2 regions of the Kitasatospora sp. NPDC048286 genome follow, and region 2 is predicted to be linked to the other one. Evidence: predicted binding sites of a transcription regulator. Region 2 holds the regulator's gene; the other holds the start of a gene.
The links. The regulator HspR, encoded in region 2, represses chaperone genes until heat shock. The targets are predictions, from matches to a motif close to TTGAGNNNNNNNNNCTCAA.

Region 1 (6,850 bases), on a different contig from region 2:
TCCCACAGGGTGAGGCCGTGGGTGGTGACGTCGAGGTCGGGGTGCTTGCGCTGCTTGTACTCCAGCGGGTCGGTGTCGGCCATCAGGTGGCCGCGGACCCGGTAGGAGTGGATCAGCTCCATGACGCGGGCGGTCTTGTTGACCTCGTCGTCGTGGGTGGTGGCGACGTCGGTGGCCCAGCGGACCGGCTCGTACGGGATCCGCAGCGACTCGAAGATCTCGTCGTAGAAGCCCTTCTCGCCGAGCAGCAGGCGGTGGATCTCGCGCAGGAACTCGCCGGACGCCGCGCCCTGGATGACGCGGTGGTCGTAGGTCGAGGTCAGCGTCATGATCTTGGAGACGCCCAGGCGGGCCAGGGTCTCCGGGGCGGAGCCCTGGAACTCGGCCGGGTACTCCATGGCGCCGACGCCGACGATGGTGCCCTGGTTCTGCATCAGGCGCGGCACGGAGTGCACGGTGCCGATGCCGCCGGGGTTGGTCAGCGAGACCGTGACGCCGGTGAAGTCGTCCATGGTCAGCTTGTTGGCGCGGGCCCGGCGGACGATGTCCTCGTAGGCCTGCCAGAAGCCGAAGAAGTCGAGCGTCTCGGCCTTCTTGATGGCCGCGACGACCAGCTGGCGGTCGCCGTTCGGCTTGACCAGGTCGATGGCCAGGCCGAGGTTGACGTGCTCCGGCTTGACCAGGAAGGCCTTGCCGTCCTCCACCTTGTAGCTGTGGTTCATGCCCGGGGCGGCCTTGATGGCCTGGACCAGGGCGTAACCGATCAGGTGGGTGAAGGAGACCTTGCCGCCGCGGGCGCGCTGCAGGTGGTTGTTGATGACGATGCGGTTGTCGATCAACAGCTTCGCCGGGACGGCGCGGACCGAGGTCGCGGTCGGCACCTCCAGCGAGGCGTCCATGTTGGTGGCGACGGCCTTCGCCGGGCCGCGCAGCTGGATCAGCTCGGGGCCGGTGGCGGCGGCGGGCGCGGCCGGCGCCGGGGCGGCGGCCTTGGGGGCCGGCGGCGCGGCGGGCGCGGCGGCGAGCGGAGCCGGGGCGGCGGCCGGGGCCGGGGCGGCCGGAGCAGCCGGGGCGGCGGGCGCGGCCGGAGCAGCAGCAGCGGCGGGCGCGGGGGCAGCGGCAGGGGTCGGCGCGGGGCCGGCCTGGGTCGCGGCCTGGGTCACTGGGGTCACCTCGGTACCGGGCTTGTAGTCGGCGAAAAAGTCCCACCAGGCTCGGTCGACCGAGTTCGGGTCCTGGAGGTACTGCTGGTAGATCTCGTCGACGAGCCACTCATTGGGGCCGAAGCCAGTGGAGCTTGCCGAGCTGTTGGGGGTTTCAGGGGACTGTGGCGACACGGCGGCAACCGCCCTCTTCCGCTTCCTTTTGGGATGTTTGGACAGCGGGGATTAAGGCTACGCCCCTGACCAGTGATCGCGCAGTCCCCGGGGCCCAGGCGTCGCCCAGATCACAGTGTTGACCTGCACTTTGGCTGAAAAAGTGCGTTAGGAAGCCGCATCTGGGGGGAAGCGATCGGCGCCGAACAGGGTCTATATCCGGACCAAACCGGACAAAAACTCGGTCGAATCCTTTAACGATCTTCGTATGCGTCTGTGTCGGATCTGTGACAAATGTCCCGACCGTCACCCTGGCGCTGCCCCGGAAGCCGGACCTCGATCCGGCAGCCGCGCGGGGACTCGGCCACCGCGATCCGCCCGCCGTGCAGGTCCACCGCCCAGCGGGCGATGGCCAGGCCCAGCCCGGTGCCGCCGTCCGCGCCCGGCCCGGCGGCGGTGGCGGTGCCGCTGCGGCCGAACCGCTCGAAGACCCGGGTGCGGTCGGCCGGCGGGATGCCGGGACCCTCGTCCTCGACCTCCAGCAGCAGGCCGCCCGGCTCGCCCTCCGGTCTCGCCCGCACCGTCACGGTGCCGCCGGGCGGGGAGTGCTTGCAGGCGTTGTCGACCAGGTTGGCGACCACCTGGTGCAGCCGTTCGGGGTCCGCCACGCCGGTCAGGCCGGTCGGGCTGACCTCCAGGGCCAGCCGGACGTCCCCGCGCCGGGAGAAGGCGCCGCCGGCCGTCGCGCCGTCCACGGTGACCCCGCGCAGCACGCCGTCCAGGAACTCGCGCACCTCGAAGGGGCGGGCGTCCAGGTCGACCACGCCGTCGTCGATCTTGGAGAGGTCGAGCAGGTGGGTGACCAGCCGGCCGAGCCGCTCGGTCTGCTCCAGCGCCGCCTCCAGGGTGGCCGGATTGGGCTGGACGACGCCGTCCACCACGTTCTCCAGGACGGCGCGCAGCGCGGCGATCGGCGTGCGCAGCTCGTGCGAGACGTTGGCGACCAGCTCGCGGCGGTGCCGGTCGGCGGCCTGGAGGTCGGCGGCCATGGCGTTGAAGGCGGCCGCCAGCTCGCCGATCTCGTCGCGTGAGCTCGCCTCGACCCGGCGGCTGTAGTCGCCGGAGGCCATCGCGCGGGCGGCGGCCGTCATCTCGCGCAGGGGGGCGGTCAGCCCGTGCGCGAGGAACTGCATGAAGAGCAGCGAGGCGATCATGGAGAAGACCACGATGATCCGGATCTGGGTCTCGGACCGGATCGCCACGACCACCATCCCGGTGGCCAGGAACACGGAGACGATCACGAGCAGGGCGAGTTTGCCCTTGATCGAGCGGACCGGGTCGAGCGGCCGGATGTCGGCCCAGACCCGGCGGGCGGCGCGGGCGGCCAGGTTCTGCTGCCGCGTGCCGTCGGATTCCCCGTTGCGTTGCTGTGGAAAGGTCATTGTCCCCTGTGGTCCCGCGTTGTCCCCCGCGTGGTGGCACGGCGTCGTCCGGACACGGGCCCCCCGGTGGCCCGTCGCCCGTGAGGCGAACGCTAGGAGAGCGGTGCTTCCAGCGCGTAGCCGACGCCGTGGACGGTGCGGATCCAGCTGGCGCCGATCTTCCGGCGCAGCGCCTTGACGTGGCTGTCGACGGTGCGGGTGCCGGAGGCGTCGGTCCAGTCCCAGACCTCGGCCAGCAGCTGCTCGCGGGTGAGCACGGCGCGCGGCTGGGCGGCCAGGCAGGCGAGCAGGTCGAACTCGGTCGGCGTCAGGTGGACGTCGCCCGAGGCTAGCCGGACCCGGCGCTGCACGTGGTCGATCTCCAGCTCGCCGAACCGCAGGCTGCCCAGGGCGGGCGTGCGGGCGGCCTGCTGGGCGCGCTCCACGCGGCGCAGCAGGACGTTGACGCGGGCGGCCAGTTCGCGCATCGAGAACGGCTTGGTCATGTAGTCGTCCGCGCCCACGCCGAGGCCGACCAGCAGGTCCGTCTCGTCGTCGCGGGCGGTCAGCATCAGCACCGGCACCGGGCGCTGGGCCTGGATCCGGCGGCACACCTCCAGGCCGTCGAAGCCGGGCAGCATGATGTCGAGGACGACCAGGTCCGGCTGCCAGGTGTGAAAGCCGTCGACCGCGCCGGGGCCGTCGTGGGCCACGGCGACCTTGAAGCCCTCGGCGCCCAGCCGGGCGGCGATCGACTCGGCGATCGTGGGCTCGTCCTCCACCACCAGTACTCTGCGCTGGCTGCTCACAGTGCCACCGGTGTGCTGGTTGTCCTGCTGGATTTCTGTCACGGTCACGCCACCGCCCCCAGGGCTGCGGGCCGGCCACCTGTGGGGATGGCGGGGCTCCGCTCGTAGTCTTGTTCCGTCGTGGACTGTGCCGGGTCCGCCGTCCCGCCGCGCGATCGGGAGACGGGGACGGATGGTCGGCCGCCCACTTCTCCCGCGCACTTCGCAGCGTACGGACAGCGGATGCTTCCCGGCAGGTGGACCGGACGTTTCCGGCCCGTGGGCCGGCTCTCGGGCCGCCCTCGGACCCACTGCACGAGTGGGCACGGGCCGATACCTTACCCGGCGAATTTTCTCTGCGTAACGGTACGTATGCAGTCCAGTTGACGCCAAGGCGCCGGTCAGAGGCCCTGTTGCCGCGTTGTGGGGGAGAAGGTCTGGACCAATGTCGGGAATCCGGCGGTCCGCCGCGGCGACCGTCTTCACGGGCTTTTCCCAGGTGCCTCTCAGAACCTCGACGTACCGTGGCCGCGACAAGACCCGACCGGGCGGAATCCGCGGCGCGCGCCGGTACGTTGGGCACCTGACGAGGAGTCGGTGGCTGCGGCGTGGAGCGGAGGCGGCATGGCGGGACTCGGGCGGGGCGCCGAGGGGTTCGGGGCCGCTGGGGCGCCGTACGGAATGCTCCGCCTGGGGCTGCGCGCCGGCGTCGTGGAATGGCTGCTGGAACGGGTGCCGACACCCCGGAGAACGCCCTTCACCATCGGATACCTCGCCGTCGTGGGAGCCACCACGACCTTCGCGAGGCTCGCCGATCCGGAACTCGTCCAGCGTCTGCAGGAAGCGTCCAGTTCGGACGGGCACAACCTGCTCCAGCACCCTTTGCGCGCTCTTGTGCTGAGCGGATTCTGGGTGGCCGGCGAGGTGTGGATGCCGTACCTGTGGGGATTCGCCCTCACCCTCGCGCCGCTGGAGCGCAGGGTCGGTCCGGCCCGGGCGGCGGCGGTGTTCGCGGCCGGGCATGTCGCCGCGACGCTGCTCTCCCAGGGCGTGGTGATCACCGCGGTGGAGGCCGGGCGGATGGCGCCCGAGGCGATGGACTACCTGGACATCGGGGTCAGCTACGGCGTGCTCGCCTGCCTGGGCGCGGTGGCCGGGCTGCTCTCCTGGCGCGGGCGGCTGCTGGCGCTGGGCGGTGCCGGGCTGATGATCGCCGAGCAGATCGCCTCCGACCGGGACGTGATCACCGGGGTGGGGCACCCGGCCGCGGTGCTGACCGGGGTCGCGCTGTGGCGCTGGCTGCGCCGGGTCGAGCGGCGCCCGTCCAGGCCGAGTCCGGTTGCCGCGACGGCCCCCGGCGGTGCGCCGGCGCGGGTGCGGGCGGTGCGTTGACGCCGTCGCCCGGTCGGGGTTCACCCAGGCTCGGGCGCTCGTCTGTCAGGACTTCCCCAGGAGTCCTTGGCCTCCTCTTGGCCTCCTTTTGACGCGGTCGCGGGAAGGGCTTTCCGTACCGCATCCCGTTCGCTCACAGCGAACAGAGCGTCGGGAACATCCGGCGGCCGCCAGGCCTTAGTCAGGTCGACTCAAGTTCGCTGACTGGGGAGAGATCATGGCATCGACGTCCACACCGCTCACCCTGCCCGTGCTGCCGCTCGACGACGAGGTCGTCCTGCCGGGCATGGTGGTCCCGCTGGACCTGAAGGACACCGAGGTGCGCGCCGCGGTCGAGGCCGCCCGGGCCGCCGCCACCGGCAACGGCAAGCCGCAGGTCCTGCTGGTCCCGCGGGTGGACGGCTCGTACGCGGCGGTCGGCACGCTGGCCACCGTGGAGCAGGTCGGCCGGCTGGCCGACGGCCCCAACACGCTGTTGCAGTCGGCCGCGCTGGTGCGCGCCGTGCGCCGGCTCCGGATCGGGGTCGGCACCACCGGCCCCGGCGCCGCCCTCTGGGTGGAGACCACGCCGTTCCGGGAGTCCTCGGTGGGCACCCCGGTGGCCGGCCGGGCCGCCGAGCTGGTCAGGGAGTACAAGGCGCTGTCCACCCAGTGGCTGCGCAAGCGCGGCGCCTGGCAGATCGTCGACCGGGTCGACCGGATCGATGTCGTCGGCGAACTCGCCGACAACATCGGCTACGCGCCCTTCGCCACCGCCGAGCAGAAGCTCAAGGTGCTGCTGGAGGCCGACCAGGTCGCCCGTCTGGAGTACGCGCTCACCCTGCTGCGCGACCACCTCGCCGAGGAGGAGGTCAACGACACCATCCGCAAGGACGTCGAGGAGGGCGTGGCCAAGCAGCAGAAGGAGTTCCTGCTCCGCCGCCAGCTGGAGGCCGTCCGCAAGGAACTGGCCGAGCTGAACGGCGAGGCCGCCGACGAGGAGGGCGACTACCGCGCCCGGGTCGAGGCCGCCGACCTCCCCGAGAAGGTCCGCGAGGCCGCGCTCAAGGAGGTCGACAAGCTGGAGCGCGCCTCCGACCAGTCGCCCGAGGGCTCCTGGATCCGCACCTGGCTGGACACCGTCCTGGAGCTGCCCTGGAACGAGCGCACCGAGGACGCGTACGACATCGCCGGCGCCCGCGCGGTGCTGGACGCCGACCACGCCGGCCTGGCCGACGTGAAGGACCGGATCGTCGAGTACCTGGCCGTCCGCAAGCGCCGGGCCGACCAGGGGCTCGGGCCGGTCGGCGGCATCAAGGAGGTGCCGGGCGAAGCCCATCCCGAGAAGGGTGGCGGTGGGCGGCGGGCGGGCGGCGCGGTGCTGGCCCTGGTCGGCCCGCCCGGCGTCGGCAAGACCTCGCTCGGCGAGTCGGTGGCCCGCGCCATGGGCCGCTCCTTCGTCCGGGTCGCGCTCGGCGGCGTCCGGGACGAGGCGGAGATCCGCGGCCACCGGCGCACCTACGTCGGCGCGCAGGCCGGCCGGCTGGTGCGGGCGATCAAGGAGGCCGGCTCGATGAACCCGGTCGTCCTGCTGGACGAGATCGACAAGGTCGGCTCCGACCACCGGGGAGACCCGGCGGCCGCCCTGCTGGAGGTGCTGGACCCGGCACAGAACCACACCTTCAGGGACCACTACCTGGAGGTCGAGCTCGACCTCTCCGACGTCGTCTTCCTCGCCACCGCCAACGTGCTGGAGGCCATCCCCGAGCCGCTGCTCGACCGGATGGAGCTGGTCCGGCTGGACGGCTACACCGAGGACGAGAAGATCGTCATCGCCCGGGACCACCTGCTCCCGCGCCAGCTGGAGCGGGCCGGTCTGAACGGCGAGCAGGTCACCGTGGACGAGTCGGCGCTGCGCGGGCTCGCCGGGGAGTACACCAGGGAGGCGGGCGTC
Region 2 (6,850 bases):
GGAGTGCCGCGAGGAGGTGCTGGCCGCCCAGCCGGGGCTGCGTCCGCTCGAAGGGCTCCGGATGGCCCTCGCCCAGGACCTCTCGCTGCTCCGCCGCGGCTGCGCGCTGCGCACCGTCTACCAGTCGGTCACCCTCGCCGACCCCGCCGTGCGGAGCCAGGTGGCCCTGCGCACCGGACAGGGCGCCCAGGTCCGGGTCCTCGCCGAACCGTACGAGCGGGTGCTGGTCTTCGACCGGGTGGTGGCCGTCATCCCCGCCGCCGAGGACCGCAACCGGGCCGTCTTCCTCACCGACCCCACCACCGTCGCCTACCTGGTGGCCCAGTTCGAACGCGACTGGGCCCGCGCCGCCCCCGCCGACGGCCACCTCGATCCGCCGCCCGTCACCACCGTCCGGATCGGCCGGCTGCTCGCCCGCGGCCTCACCCAACGGGCCGTCGCCACCCGGCTGGGCGTCAGCGAGCGCACCGTCGCCGCCCACATCGCCCGGCTGCGCGACCGCTACGGTGCCCGTACCCTCTTCCACCTCGGCTGGCAGCTGCGGGGCGAGCACCGTGACTGACCCCGCCGCCACCGCGCTCCGCGCCGCCCACCTGCCGGATCCGCCGGAGGGCCTCGCCCGGGCCCACGACGCGGCGCCGGCCGCGGCGGCGGGCTCGCGGATCCGGGTCCTCGGCGCCGGCTCCGGCCGGACGCCGGTCCTCGACCGCGCCGTCGCCGTGATCCCGGCGACCCCGGACGACGGGGTCGCCGCCATGGTGGCGGATCCGGCGGCGGTCACGTACCTGCTGGGCGTCTTCGAGCGGCGTCGGCGGCAGGCCCAAGTCGTGGACCGGGCCGCGCTGTTCGACGGTGCGAGGGTGCCCGCCGCCCGCGAGGAGGCCGGACGGCCGCACGCCCGGGGGCTCACGCAGCGGGCGATCGCAGGCCGGACGGGGCTGGGCGGACGCACCGTCGCCGGTCACCTCGCCCGGCTGCGTGAGCCGTACGACGCGGAGGCGCTGTTCCGAGCGGGCCGGCGGACACGGGGAGCCAGGCCGGGACGTGACGGTCGCTCAGCCGGTGGCGGCGCCGGTCGGCCAGTAGCCGGGGACCGGGGGCTGCTGCCGGGGGACGTTGAACTGCTCGCCGGGGGCGGTCCAGAAGCCCTCGCGCAGGGAGAGCGCCATGCCCGCCCAGTCGAGCGCGGTCTCGACCGTGTGGTTGAGGGCCTCCTGCGACCAGGTGTCGTCGAAGACCAGCGGCAGGACGGGGGCGACCTGCTCGATGGTGGCGATCAGCGGGTTGTGGGTGATGGCCTCGTCGACCAGGAGGACGATCGGCTTGCGCAGCGCCGACGCCCAGCCGAGCTCCAGGCTCACGCCGGCCGAGAGGGGGGCCCCGACGTAGGCGAACACGAGGTCGGCGGACTGGAGGGCGCGGAAGTCGGAGGGGACGCGGGGCTCCGGCGCGCGACCGGAGATGGTCCAGGCGTCGCTGTGGTGCGCGCTGTACACGGCGGCACCGCTGCGCAGCAGGGTGGTGCGGAGCGTCGTCAGCCGCGTCCGGCTGGCGAGCGTCACCACACTGTCGGCCGGCCCGGTCAGTCGCATCAGCGGGGCGGCCAGGAACACACGTGCACGCCGACCCTCAGGGGCCTGGCTGTCGTGGTGACGCAGGTAGGGCTCGGTCATGTCGACTCCGGGGAAAGGCCGACCGGGTGGTGATGTGGTGCCGGCGGGCGCTGAGGACAGTGGCTTTTGAGTCTGCGAGCGGAAGAGATCCGGCAGATATTTGACGGTACAGCGGCAAGTTCGCTATCTGTGCTGGACCATTGGGAGCGAACTGATCGTCTATCAGCGCGCGCGGCCGCGTCCAGCGTCCCGCCCTGTCATCTGGATGCCTGGCAGAGAGATGACGCTCCGGCCGGGGGGAGTGGGGATGGCACTCTCGCGGAAGGTGCGGCATCATGTGGACGCCAGTGCTATTGATTCGGTCCTAGGTGTTCGAGAGTTTGGAGGGTGGGTCCGTGTCTCTGCGTCGACTCGTCTGCAAGGCTGCGCTTCCGATCCTCATCGGCATGGCGGTTCTGACCGGAGTCTCCTTCGCGTCCGACAGTGGGCACGCGGCTGTGAGCACCAGTGCGCTGACGGCTGTTGCCGACGACCTGCACTGGGGCTGAAATCCGGCCGTACGGCTCGATCGGGACGGGGCGGGCGTGAAGGCTGAGCCTTTCGCGCCGGGTGGGGCGGGATTCGGCGGCCGCCCTCAGCCCAGTTCCGGTCTCGTCGACCGGCCGAGCGCGTAGCCCAGCTGGAAGAGGGAGTCGACGTGGTACTCCTCCCTCAGTTCCGCGATGTGGCGCGCCAGGGTGCGCTCACTGATGCCCAGCCGTCGTGCGATGACCCGGTGGTTCGTCCCGGCGAGCATCAGGTCGATGATCGTCTGGCGCAGTCTGGAGACCACTTGTTGGGGGACGGAACGGTCCCCGTCGAATTCCAGGGCCCGGTTCCAGCTCCGCTCGAAGACCTCCTCGATGAGGAAGCTGACGATGGCCGGATCGTGGATGAACGCGGCCAGGTCGTCGTCCACCACCGGGATCACGGCCAGCTTGCGGTCCACGATGATCAGCCGGGCGTACGGCTCGTCCAGGGTGCGGAACTGCCACCCTTCCTCGGTCAGCTTCGCGACGTAGTCCCGGGTCGCCTGGTGGTAGCGGGTGCTCGCGTTGTAAATGGTGCGCATCGACGCGCCGTGGCGGAGAATCTCCAGGTCGCGCGCCAGGAAAGACGTCAGCATTTCCGCCGGGCGGGGTCCGCCGGGCTGCATGGACAGGCCTTCCGTGACTCCCGCGGCGGCCGACTGCTGAAGTCTCTGATTTATCCGCGCTTTCCCGTGGATGTATTCGATGGCCCCACCCGTCGTGTCGGGGGCGTGAAATGCCTCGGCGAGTTCACTGAGGTCGCCGGGCAGCGATACCGCTCTGGAGAGCAGATCGAGGGCCTGACGCTGCCAGGTGGAACTCAGACTGTCGGCGAGTTGGGCCGGATCGACCGCGAGCAAAGCGCCCGGTTCGTCGCTGTCGGGTATGAGCAGTCCGAGTTTCAACAATTCATCGAGGGCCGGGACACCGGCGGCCGGACACGCGCTCCGGGAGAGACGACCGTTCTCGTTGACGGCCTGCAGGTAGAGCTTTCGGGCGTCCTCGGACAGGACGCGCGATCCGCCGAATGCAGCCCCCGCGTGCTCTCGCCCACTCATCTCGGCTCCTAGTGTTGACCGGGAAGTAGTCAACGCGACTGTCGTCTTCTGTGGCAAGAATCCTAGGTGGCGCTGACCGGGTGCCTTGCCGCCCGCAGATCGACCGTGCCGGCCCGATAGAGCACTCTCTCACCAACACCGAGCCGCCGGCACCCCCCGAGAGGAGGGACCGGCGGCCGGTGGATGCGTCAGGTCAGCGCTTGGGACGCCAGACGACGAGCGCGCTGGACTGCGGGGTGGGGGGCTGGTACGGGACGAGGTCGCGGCGGTAGGACGCGTGGACGGCGGCCTCGCGCTGCTGGAGGGCGGTGGCGGCGCCTTCCAGCGAGTCGACCAGCTCCGCGACGCGGGACCGGAGGGCGGTGACCTGGTTCTCCAGCTCGATGATCCGCTTGATCCCCGCCAGGTTGATGCCCTCGTCCTGGGAGAGCCGCTGGACCTCGCGCAGCTGCTGGATGTCGCGCGCGGAGTAGCGGCGGCCCCGGCCGGCGGTGCGGTCGGGGCAGACCAGGCCGAGGCGGTCGTACTGGCGCAGGGTCTGCGGGTGCAGACCGGACAGTTCGGCGGCCACGGAGATGACGTACACCGGGGTGTCCTCGGTGAGCACGTACGTCGGCGGGGCCGCGGCGGCCCGGCGGGTGCGGCGGGCGCCGGCGCCGGGCAGGCCCTCGCCGAGGCCGGGGCCGATCGGGGTGTCGGGGTCGATCGGGTTCATCGGGGACATCTGGTCGTCACGCTCCCTTCGCCGCCCTGAACAGGTCGGCTCGCGGATCGTCGGAGGCGGTGGCCTCGCGGTACTGCTCCAGGGCGCTCAGCGCGTCGCCGGTGACGTGCTGCGGCACCACGACCTCGACGGTGACGAGGAGGTCGCCGCGGGTGCCGTCCTTGCGGGTGGCGCCCTTGCCGCGGGCGCGCATGGTGAGGCCGTTGGCGCTGCCCGGGGGCAGCTTGAGCTTCACGGCCGGGCCGTTCAGCGTGGGCACCTCGATGGTGGCGCCGAGCGCCGCCTCGGGGAAGGCGACCGGGACGGTGACGGTGAGGTTGTCGCCCTTGCGGCCGAACACCGGGTGCGGGTCGACGTGCACGGTGACGTAGAGGTCGCCGGGCTGCCCGCCGCGCTCGCCCTGGGCGCCCTTGCCCTTGAGCCGGATGCGCTGGTCGGCCTGGACGCCGGCCGGGATCCGGACCTGCATGGTGCGGGCCGAGCTGGCGCGGCCGCTGCCGTGGCAGTCGGGGCACGGGTCGTCGACGATCATGCCCCGGCCGCGGCAGTCCTTGCACGGCTCGGAGAGCGCGAAGGCGCCCTGGCCGCGGCTGACGGTGCCCGCGCCGACGCAGGTCGGACAGACCCGCGGGGTGGTGCCGGCCTTGGCCCCGGTGCCGTTGCAGCCGCGGCAGGGGGCCTGGCTGGTCATCCGCAGCGGGACGGTCGCGCCGTCCACCGCCTCCTCGAAGGAGAGCGTCACCTCGGTCTCGACGTCGGCGCCGCGCCGGGGCTGGGCCTGGCGGGTGCCGCCGCGGTTGAAGAGGCCGCCGAAGACGTCCCCGAGGCCGCCGCCACCGCCACCGCCGGCGCCCTGGCTGCCGCTGAAGAGGTCGCCGAAGTCGAAGCTGTAGCTGCCCGTGCCGCCGGGGCCGCCGGCCCGGAAGCCGCCGTTGGCGAAGAGGCTGCGGGCCTCGTCGTACTCCTTGCGGCGCTTCTCGTCGGAGAGGACGTCGTACGCCTCGGAGATGTCCTTGAACCGCTCCTCGGACTTGGCGTCACCCTTGTTGGCGTCGGGGTGGAACTCGCGCGCGAGCTTGCGGTAGGTCTTCTTGATCTCGGTGGCGGTGGCGTCCTTGGGCACGCCGAGGACCTTGTAGTAGTCCTTCTCGACAAAGTCCTTGCCACTCATGCGTCCACCTCGCTGTGCTCGGCAGCCGCTGAGCGGTTCACGCGCCTCTCGATTGTTCGCTCGCTGCGCTCGCTCACGGCTCCCGCCACCTCCCGAGTTCCATCGTCACAGAGCTGTCAACAGCCGCTGGGTGTACGACCGTTGACAGAGCGCTGCGGAGCCGGCCGCCGTACTGGCCGGCGTACGACTCCGCAGCGCACTGGTTGTCAGCTGTCACAGGTTGTCAGCTGTCCGAGCCACCGTCGGACTTGTCCTTGTCGGTGGACTTCGCCTCGGCGCCCGGGGACGCCTGGCTGCCGGGCTGGGGCTCGGCGACGGCCACCATCGCCGGGCGGATGATCCGCTCGCCGATGCGGTAGCCGGGCTGGAGGACCTGCACGCAGGTGTCCTCGGTGACGTCCGAGGAGTAGCTGTGCATCAGTGCCTCGTGCATGGTCGGGTCGAAGGGCTCGCCCTCCTTGCCGAACTGCTGCAGGCCCAGCTTGGCGACGACCGTCTCCAGCGACTCGGCGACGGACTTGAAGCCGCCCGTGACCTCGCCGTGCTCGCGGGCGCGGCCGATGTCGTCCAGGACCGGGATCAGCGACTCCAGGATGTTGGAGACGGCGATCTCGCGGACGGTCAGCCGGTCGCGCTCGACCCGCTTGCGGTAGTTCTGGTACTCGGCCTGGAGGCGCTGGAGGTCGCCGGTGCGCTCGGCGAGCTCCCGCTTGGCGGTGGCGAGCTCCTCCGAACCGGAGTCCCCGGAGCCGGCCGCGGCGGCCTCCTCGGCAGCCTTGATCACGGCCTCTTCGGCGGCGGAGTCGTCGCCGGGCTTGCCGCCCTGCGGCTTGTCCGTCATGCCGCACCGCCCTTGGGCTTCTCGTCGTCCACGATCTCGGCGTCGACGACGTCGTCGTCCTTGGCCTGGGCGGAGTCACCGGAGGCGGCGGCACCGGCGGTGGCGTCGGCGTTGGCGTACAGCGCCTGGCCGAGCTTCTGCGCGGTGGTGGAGACCTTCTCCGAGGCCTCGCGGATCTTCGCGATGTCCTCGCCCTTCAGGGCCTCCTTGAGCTCGCCGATGGCGGTCTCGACCTCGGTCTTGACGTCGCCCGGCAGCTTGTCGGCGTTGTCGGCGATGAACTTCTCGGTCGAGTAGACGAGCTGCTCGGCGGAGTTGCGCGTCTCGACGGCCTCGCGGCGCTTGTGGTCGTCCTCGGCGTACTGCTCGGCCTCGCGGCGCATGCGGTCGACCTCGTCCTTCGGCAGCGAGGAGCCGCCGGTGACGGTCATCTTCTGCTCCTTGCCGGTGCCGAGGTCCTTGGCACCGACGTGCATGATGCCGTTGGCGTCGATGTCGAAGGTGACCTCGATCTGCGGCAGGCCGCGCGGCGCCGGCGGCAGGCCGGTCAGCTCGAACATGCCGAGCTTCTTGTTGTACGCGGCGATCTCGCGCTCGCCCTGGTAGACCTGGATCTGCACGGACGGCTGGTTGTCCTCGGCCGTGGTGAAGATCTCGGAGCGCTTGGTCGGGATCGTGGTGTTGCGCTCGATCAGCTTGGTCATGATGCCGCCCTTGGTCTCGATGCCGAGGGACAGCGGGGTGACGTCGAGCAGCAGGACGTCCTTGACCTCGCCCTTCAGGACACCGGCCTGGAGCGCGGCGCCGATGGCGACGACCTCGTCCGGGTTGACGCCCTTGTTGGCGTCCTGGCCGCCGGTCAGCTCCTTGACGA

Region 1: lon (endopeptidase La) is a predicted target of HspR. The motif match lies at 5,094-5,112, and genes of this name have one in related genera.

What each region holds. Positions count from the first base shown of each region.
Region 1 covers NZ_JBICZE010000005.1:201,508-208,357, reverse strand. The annotation lists gene ACGF13_RS13505 (multifunctional oxoglutarate decarboxylase/oxoglutarate dehydrogenase thiamine pyrophosphate-binding subunit/dihydrolipoyllysine-residue succinyltransferase subunit) at 1-1,337, opposite strand, end outside; gene ACGF13_RS13500 (sensor histidine kinase) at 1,571-2,758, opposite strand; gene ACGF13_RS13495 (response regulator transcription factor) at 2,851-3,588, opposite strand; gene ACGF13_RS13490 (rhomboid-like protein) at 4,150-4,917, shown strand; gene lon (endopeptidase La) at 5,135-6,850, shown strand, end outside.
Region 2 covers NZ_JBICZE010000001.1:777,795-784,644, reverse strand. The annotation lists gene ACGF13_RS03655 (LuxR C-terminal-related transcriptional regulator) at 1-562, shown strand, start outside; gene ACGF13_RS03650 (hypothetical protein) at 1,056-1,673, opposite strand; gene ACGF13_RS03645 (hypothetical protein) at 2,248-3,240, opposite strand; gene ACGF13_RS03640 (heat shock protein transcriptional repressor HspR) at 3,434-3,964, opposite strand; gene dnaJ (molecular chaperone DnaJ) at 3,972-5,135, opposite strand; gene grpE (nucleotide exchange factor GrpE) at 5,359-5,976, opposite strand; gene dnaK (molecular chaperone DnaK) at 5,973-6,850, opposite strand, start outside.